2 regions of the Castellaniella sp. genome follow, and region 1 is predicted to be linked to the other one. Evidence: predicted binding sites of a transcription regulator. Region 1 holds the regulator's gene; the other holds the start of a gene.
What was found. The regulator FliA, encoded in region 1, starts transcription of late flagellar genes. The targets are predictions, from matches to a motif close to CTAAAGTTTNNNNNNNNNNNGCCGNTA.
Positions count from the first base shown of each region.

Region 2: VDP81_RS03770 (flagellin) is a predicted target of FliA. The motif match lies at 1,687-1,713, and genes of this name have one in related genera.

Region 1 is NZ_JAUCCU010000001.1:349,765-354,190, forward strand. Features, by position in the region: gene alaS (alanine--tRNA ligase) at 1-1,489, opposite strand, end outside; gene VDP81_RS01720 (hemerythrin domain-containing protein) at 1,615-2,025, opposite strand; gene VDP81_RS01725 (RNA polymerase sigma factor FliA) at 2,217-2,969, opposite strand; gene VDP81_RS01730 (flagellar protein FlaG) at 3,164-3,565, shown strand; partial or broken gene VDP81_RS01735 (flagellar cap protein FliD N-terminal domain-containing protein) at 3,666-3,968, shown strand; gene fliD (flagellar filament capping protein FliD) at 4,378-4,426, shown strand, end outside.
Region 2 is NZ_JAUCCU010000001.1:767,690-772,115, reverse strand. Features, by position in the region: gene VDP81_RS03775 (glycosyltransferase) at 1-645, shown strand, start outside; gene VDP81_RS03770 (flagellin) at 730-1,605, opposite strand; gene VDP81_RS03765 (flagellin) at 1,820-3,259, shown strand; gene VDP81_RS03760 (hypothetical protein) at 3,499-3,651, shown strand; gene VDP81_RS03755 (Rpn family recombination-promoting nuclease/putative transposase) at 3,837-4,426, shown strand, end outside.

The sequences.
Region 1 (4,426 bases):
CGGCATAAAAAGGCGTGGCATCCAACACCACCACGGCTTCTTGCCCCTGGGCAATGGACGGCACTGATGTGCCTTCCACGTATAGCGCGGTAATCGTCGCCTGGCCATCCAGATGTTCGTAGCCATCAAACTGTGTGTCGACCCCAGCGTAGCTCAAGTCGGCGACGGCCTTGAATTTGCCGGCGGCACGGGCCTGCTCACGCTGATGCGTCATGGCGGCTTCGAAGCCATCCAGATCGACCTGAATCTTGCGCTCGCGACAAATATCGGCCGTCAGGTCCACCGGAAAGCCATAGGTGTCATACAAAGTAAATAGCGTCTGGCCATCCAGTGGCTGGCCATCGGCCAGATCCGCCAGCGCGGATTCCAGTATACGCATGCCGTTTTCCAAGGTCTCGCCAAAGCGTTCTTCTTCTTGACGCAAGACTTGCTCGACACGGGCCTGCTGCTGGGCAAGCTCTGGGTAGGCCTCGCCCATCTGGGCCACCAGGTCCGCCACCAAACGGTAGAAGAACACGCCCTTCTGGCCCAGTTTATGCCCATGACGCAAGGCACGACGGATAATGCGGCGCAGCACATAACCTCGGCCTTCGTTACCCGGAATGACGCCATCCACCACCAGAAAACTGCACGCCCGGATATGGTCTGCAATGACCTTCAAGGAATTATCGGACAGGTCGGCGGTACCCGTCTCGCGGGCCGCCGCATGAATCAGGCTCTGGAACAGATCGATTTCGTAGTTGGAGTGCACGTGCTGCAGCACGGCGGCAATGCGTTCCAATCCCATCCCTGTGTCCACACAGGGCTTGGGCAGCGGATGCATGGTGCCCTGGGCATCGCGCTCGAACTGCATGAACACCAGGTTCCAGATCTCGATGTAGCGATCGCCATCTTCTTCAGGCGAGCCCGGAGGACCACCCCAGATTTCGGGACCATGGTCGTAGAAGATCTCGGAACAAGGCCCACAGGGCCCGGTATCGGCCATCTGCCAGAAATTATCCGAAGCATAGCGCGCACCCTTGTTGTCGCCGATGCGGATAATGCGTTCGGTAGGCACCCCCACCTGCTGGGCCCAGATGTCGTAGGCCTCGTCGTCCTCGTGGTAGACCGTGACCCAAAGCTTTTCCTTGGGCAAGCCATAGACCTCGGTCAGCAATGTCCAGGCATAGATAATGGCGTCTTGCTTGAAATAATCACCAAAGCTGAAATTGCCCAGCATCTCGAAAAATGTGTGGTGCCGTGCGGTATAACCCACATTTTCCAGATCGTTGTGCTTACCCCCTGCGCGCACACAGCGCTGCGAGGTGGTCGCACGATGATAGGGTCGCTTGTCTTTACCCGTAAAGACGTCTTTGAACTGCACCATGCCAGCATTGGTGAACAGCAAGGTGGGATCGTTACCCGGCACCAACGGCGACGACGGCACGACCTGATGCCCCTTGGATTCAAAGAAGGATAGGAATTTCTGACGGATTTCGGAGGTTTTCATGCGTTTGGCCACAGCGGGGGAAACTAGTCGGCCATTATATAGAATGGCCGAGACCCGTGTACGAATGCCTGCAACCACCTGCCTGGCAGCGTCCGTCAGAGGGTATGCAGTAGACGGCAACCCGCCTACATCGACTCGATGGCGGGGTAAAACTCGTGGTTTTCGCGCACCATGCGCGTGTGTACATTTTTCAAGACCTGATTGGCCTCGTCCCGGAAACCATCCGGGTTTTTCTGCAATAAAGCGATGTTGCTCCAGCGGCGCGAAAAATTGATGAAGGACGTGGCAATACCCTGCATGTCGTTTTGGTAGGTACGGCTCATTTGGGCCATGCGGCCATCGCCACTGCGCTCTAGCGAAGGATAGAGAATGCGATCTTCGATGGCCAGGTGCTGCGTGACCACCTGCGACAAGGCCTTGAGTTCCTGGGCGATATCGATTGCATAGTCAGCAACCCCCTGATGCGCTAACTTGCGCAAGACAGCAATGCCACTGAGGATTTCGGTGTGATGATTTTTGAAGCGGTCGATATTCATGACGAGAGTCTCTCTTCAGTATGAAGCGGTTGTTTGAACCGTATAAGATATATATTACATGAATCTTTAACCTGGAACAAGTTTCGTTCTCAGTAAACAAGAGAAAAGCGTCCCGAACAGGATAACGAATCAACGATCGTTCAGAGCTGCCGCCCGATCACACTTACCGCAGCAACAGCGCAGACCGCGCTTCAAAGCAGGTTTTCATAATCGGTCTCACCTGCCTCGGGCTCCCAGGCATGGCTGGACAACCAGGCGCGGATACGCGCGACTGCCTGGGAGCGCAACTGGGACACCCGCCCCTCGGTGACCTGCAAGACCACAGCGATTTCTTTTTGGTTCAGATCCTGTTCGAACTGCAAGGACAGCAATAGCTGCTCGCGCTCGGGAAGATTCTGAATTGCCTGAATCAGGGCATGGCGCAAGCCATCGCGCATCAGCCAGTCCAGCGGATTGGCTCCGGCATCCCCCGCAATCAAATCCAGCATGGCCCCACCATCGGTGCCCTCACGGTGTGCGGCCAGGTCTTCGACCATCAATACTTGCATCCCCTGGGCATCATCCAGCATCAAATGATATTGCGCCAGATCCAACCCCATCTCGTCGGCGATTTCGCTATCTGTCGGGGCTCTCATCAACTGATGGTGCAGGGCACGGACAGCGGTCTCGATGGCGCGGGACTTAGTGCGCACACTGCGCGGCAACCAATCCTGACTGCGCAATTCATCCAACATGGCCCCCCGAATGCGGGTGATGGCATAGGTTTCGAACTGCGCATCAGCCTGCTGCTGATAGCGGCGCACGGCATCGAGCAGCCCCATCATGCCAGCCTGCATCAAATCATCAAGCTCTACATTAGCCGGCAAGCGGCCAATCAGGCCTAATGCCTGACGACGCACCAGGGGCGCATATTGGGCAATCAGCTGATCCTCGGACAGGGGCATCGCACAAACCGTCATAGACAACGTAAAATGTAAGTATGCCCTAAGCAGACCACATGCTGTGATCACGCGCTACATGACTAAACTTTTCCTATTGCCTGCCGTAATATTCAACGAAGACATTTCATCCCATTACTTTGGGGCCCATTCAGTCGGTTTCATTGGCTCACATGGAAGTCCTCCGCAAAGGAACGCTCATGATTCACTCCATTGGCAATCAGCTCTCCCCGGCCAGCCTGGGTTTGCCCGTCGTGACGACAGACCGCGCTACGGGCACCCAAGTAGAACCCGCCGTTCAAGTCACCCCGGCTGAAGACGCCCGCGCCATCGCCTCCCGGCAGGCCCGACAACAAGATGCAGCACTCCAATCCAACCCCCAGTCCTCGCTGGAAAAGGCCTTGGAATCAGTGAACGACAGCCTGAAAGCCTGGTCCACCGGGGTGCGCTTCGAAATGGACAAAGACGCCCAGCAACTGGTGGTCTCTATCGTAGACAACGTCAGTGGCGACGTCATCAAGACGATCCCCTCCGAGGCCATGCTGCGCATCGCAAAAATGATCGTGCAACTACAAGGGGCTGGTGTCGACACCCAGGCCTGATGACAGTACCGCACACAACCAATTAATTAAATTACACAGCCCTCAGCGCCAGTTCCATCCAGATTGATCCGGCGCACAATGGCACCAAGGAGTCCTTATCATGGCAGGCATATCTTCCATCGGTCTTTCCGGCCTACCCCTCACGCAACTTCTGCAAGACCTGCAGAAGAATGAAAACCAAGCTCTGGCCGTCATCAAAAGCCGTCAAACAGCCGCCGAAAGCAAGGTCTCCAGCTATGGCAAGCTCAAAGACTCCATCGCGTCCTTTCAAAAAGCTGCCGAAGCCGTCGGCAAGACCGATGCCTTTGGCAGTATCGCCGCCAAAGCCGGTTCGGATGCATTTTCCGTCAGCACCACCAATAAGGCCATCGCGGGCCAGTACTCCATCCAGGTCGACTCCCTGGCAGCCGCCCAAACCTTGGTTTACGGTGGCCAGGGTAGCCGCACCGATGCCATCGGCACCGACGGCCAGATCACCTTCACGGTCAACGGCGAAGAAAAAACCCTGGATCTCGCCGGCAAGGACACCTCGCTGGACGGCCTGGTCAAGGCCATCAACAGCAACCCCGACCTGGGCGTCAACGCCACCATCGTCAACAACGGCACGAATGGCTCGCAATACCAATTGCTGCTGACCAACCGCGACACCGGCACCGAAGCAGCTGTCAGCAAAATCCAGGTGGACGGCAATACCGAACCTGCAGAATTTTCTGGGGTACAACAGCGCTGCCGGAGGCAATCCTGCGGTATCCGCCGCTGCGAATGCCTCTCTCAGCATCAATGGCATTGCCATCAGCAGCCAAACCAATACCATCGAAGACGTGATCGACGGCGTCACCCTGACGCTGAACAAGACCACCA
Region 2 (4,426 bases), 420 kb from region 1:
GTGGTGTCTACAACTGTGCTGGCAGAGGAATACCGTGATTATCATCACGATATTCGTGTTGCGCATAATGGTTTGCCTCGGGCTGTCTGGGGGGATTTGCTCAGTCAACGCCGGGCGGGCCGCAAGCCCCGGGTTGGGTGGGCGGGGGGCATCAGCCATACGGGGGATTTAGCGGAAATTCGCCCTGTGGTCCAGGACTTACAAGATGAAGTAGAGTGGGTCTTCATGGGAATGAAGCCTGACGGAGTGGCTTGCGAATACCATGCAGGGGTGGGTTTTGAGCAATACCCCGCTAAATTGGTCAGCTTAAATTTGGATCTGGCCGTGGTTCCGTTGGAAATCAATCAATTCAATCGCTGCAAAAGTAACCTGCGTCTGCTGGAGTTCGGCGCGTGTGGGGTGCCCATCATTGCAACAGATATCGATCCCTATCGTGGTGATCTTCCGGTAACGTTGGTGCGTAATCGCCCGCGGGATTGGATTCAGGCGATTCGCAGCCATCTGTCCGATATGGATGAATTGGCTCAGAAGGGCGATGCGCTGCGACAGGCGGTGCTGTCGGGTTGGCTGTTGGAAGGCGCTTTTTTGGATCAGTGGGCACATGCCTGGGGCGCGGCGTTGGATGCATCCAGCAAAACAGACTGAATACTGAGCAAACAAAAAGCCGCCGGAAATATTCCGGCGGCTTTTTCTGCATAAGGCGGGATAGACCCGCCTTGGTACAGTAGATTAACGCAGCAGCGACAGCATGGTCTGCGGAATCTGGTTGGCCTGAGCCAGCACGGCGGTGCCTGCTTGTTGCAGGATCTGGGCACGCGTCATGTTGGACACTTCCACCGAGTAGTCAGCGTCTTCGATGCGCGAGCGCGAAGCTGACAGGTTGTTGATGGTGTTGTTCAGGTTGGCGATGGTGGACTCGAAGCGGTTCTGGACAGCACCCAGGTCGCTGCGCATGCTATCAACGCGCTGAATGGCCTTGTCGATTTCTGCCAGAGCGCCGGAAACCACGCCCTGAGCAGCGCCTGCGCCGGACACATTGGCAGCGCGAGCCAGACCAGCAGAGGTAATGGATGTGGCGCCGCTCAGCAAAGCAGAAACCTGGGCGTCAGTACCGGTGATCAGGATGGTTTGGTCGTCGCGGGCACCAACCTGGATGGCGAGGCCATTGCCGGCACCGGAGGGGATCGTGCCGTCCAGCACGTTCACGCCGTTGAATTCGCTTTGCTTGGCAACGCGATCGATTTCGTCCAGACGCAGTTTGATTTCAGCGTTGATGGAATCCAAGTCGTCGTCGGAGTTCGTGCCGTTGTAGGCTTGAACGGCCAGTTGACGAATACGTTGCAGGTTGTTGTTGATTTCGTTCAGGGAGCCTTCCGTCGTTTGTGCGATGGAGATCCCGTCGTTGGCGTTGCGGGCAGCCTGGGTCAGACCGGTGATCTGGGCCGAGAAACGGTTGGCGATGGCCTGACCAGCGGCGTCGTCCTTGGCGCTGTTGATGCGCAGGCCGGAAGACAGGCGCTCGATGGAGGTGCCCAGGGATGACTGGGATTTGTTCAGGTTGTTCTGGGAAACCAGAGCAAGGTAGTTGGTATTGATGACAGCCATGAGAGACTCCTATGTGGTTCGGCGGAGATCCGCCCTTGTTGCCCAGGATGACAAACTGAGTGACCTCCTGTTCTGACTCATTAACGGAGGGGGGGTTAGGAACTTTAGGGGAAGATGCCAAATTTTTTGTTTATTGCAGTTGACTAGCCACAAGTTGGCAAGTTGGCAAGTTGGGTAGAATCCTACGGGTATTTATATCAAAACGTAACATAATATGTCAATTATTCGCACCAATCTTCCCGCCCAGCAGACATTAACCCGCCACCAGCAGTCTGAAAGCGCTCTTGGGCAGGCGATTCAGCGTCTGTCTTCTGGCCTGCGCATCAACAGCGCCAAGGACGATGCGGCCGGTCAGGCCATTGCCAACCGAATGGAGGCCAATCTGCGGGCCGATGCTCAGACGGTGCGTGGCATTAATGATGGAATCAGCCTGATGCAGACTGCTGAAGGCGGGCTGGATGGCATTAATGACCTGGTACACAGGGCCTATCAGCTGTCCGTGCAGTCTGCCAATGGCACGCTGTCTGATGACGATCGGGCCTCTATCAATGCCGAATATCACCAGGTCCGAGACGAGATTGATCGAATTGCCATGGCCACTGAAGTGTTTGGTCGTTATCCTTTAGGGCCGGATGCATCAACCAAAATACCCGTCAATGTTGGGGATACGCCGCCAATTTTTGCCAAATTTCCCGTCCCGGGCAGCTCAGCCCCTTTCACATCAGGCATTGTGTCAACTGCGTATATTCCAGCGGGTGCGACAGATTTTGTATTGGATATCAACTCTATAGGGGCAGATGACGATATCCAGCTGTTTACTCGGGACGGCAAGCACTTGGTGGGTACGCCAATTTTTGGGGCTGATCCGGATTATGTCTGGATCAGTCAAGGGATTACGGACGCGGCTTCTGCCAAGGGCAAGGTGCTTACCGAATCCAATGGCTTCTTGCCTGGGGCGGTGTATGACGACGGTCAACTGCTGGAAGGCGGGGCCACATTTGATATCAACGGCAGCGCATCTGGTAGCTATAACGGGATGAATTTTTCCTATAGCGGGGATGGTGATCGCTATGAGACTGGCGTTGACTTCAACAATGGTTCAAATGGTGCTGGGGGTGTGCTAGAGCGCCTGACCATCGACGAGGTGACCGAGGACCTGCTGATCATTGTGGTTGGCAATGGCTCATTCACCGCCGTGGCGAACTGGACGCACATGCCCCAGCCCAGCCATCAAATCCAGCCACCATATAGTGAACCCACGGACATTGTGGTCAGTGCCCAGTATGGCCAGGAGCTGGAAAAGGTCACCATCGAGCCCACGCCTTCAGATAGTGTGTCGCTGGGCATGGATAAAATCGAGCTGGACCCGATTGAAGAAGCCCGCAAGGCGATGACCGGGTTGCGTGACGTGCTGAACCGGATAGACAGCTATCGGGGGCAGTACGGGGCCTTGACCAACCGGTTCGAAAGTGCGATTCAGAACCTGGGCCAGCAGCAGCTGGCGACAGCGGCAGCGCAGTCGCGGATTCAGGACGCTGACTATGCTGTCGAGGTATCCAATATGACGCGGGCACAAATCCTGATGCAAGCCAGCACTGCCGTCCTGGCCCAGGCGAATCAAATCCCGCAGACAGTCTTGTCTTTGATCCAATAAAAATGTGTTTGGCGTCCGGCTCCCAATTGGAAGCCCGGTCGTTGAATTTCGTAGACGCCCAGGCGCTGGACGACGTGTTTGTGATGCTGGTCGCGATGAGTCGCGCTCAAATACACGGCGCTACGGGCAAGGCGGTCGGTTTTTTAGGTCTACAGTGTGACAAAATGGCCCCCGCCACCCCCATAACAGCCGTCTAACCCCCCATCATGCTTCTTTCTGAACACAATCGGAAGGCCATCATGGGGAAACTGGATGCGGCGTACCGCCGCCTGTTTGAACACAAAGAATTGTTGCGCGACATCCTGGCCTGCGTGATGGACCCTGCCTTGTTCAATGCACTGGATTGGTCGCAGATGCGGCCATCAACACATCGCACATCAGCGACCGATTGAAGCAACGCACGGGTGATTGTGCTTGGCTGGTCCCCTGGGCTGCGGATGCCCCAGACGCAGGCAGTCCATCCGGTGACCCGTGCGGTACAAGATCCCCACTCCCAGCCGCTGGGCATGCAGAGCATACGACAGACCCGCCAGCGGGTGAAGCCACCGACCGCGTATCATCCCACGGGCTGTGTATTTTGCTGATCTTCGAGCAGCAATCCCAGCCTGACGACACCATGGCGTTGCGCATCGCCACCTATACCTGTCTAAGCTATCAGACCCTGCTGCGTACTCGGCAAATCCGCCTGCCGCTGCCAGCGGTGTTGCCCGTTGTGTTTTACAGCGGATCACGCCGTTGGACGGCAGCGCAGGATGTGTCCAGCCTGGCGGGCGGCGTCCCGGTGGCGCTGCAGGCGTACCAGCCGCAAATGCGCTACCTGCTGGTTCGTGAGCGCGATTTGCTGAAATCCATCGGCCGACCTAGTCACAACCTGGCGACTTTGTTGTTTCGCTTGCGGCATGACCGTAAGATAGAGCAGTGGCAAGTATCCTTGCATACCCTGACCCAAGCCATTTTGGCCCTGCCCGAAAGCCAGGAACTGAACCGCAGCATCACCGCCTGGCTGGTGCTGATGATCGAACGCAATGCCGCTTTGCCCGAACCCTTACCCCCCACCAAGACCCTGCAGGAGCTGGATATGATAATTGCCGAAGAACCCGGTATCTGGGCCAAACAGTGGCTGAAAGAAGGCCGTGAAGAAGGTCGAATCGAAGGCCAGGCAGGTTT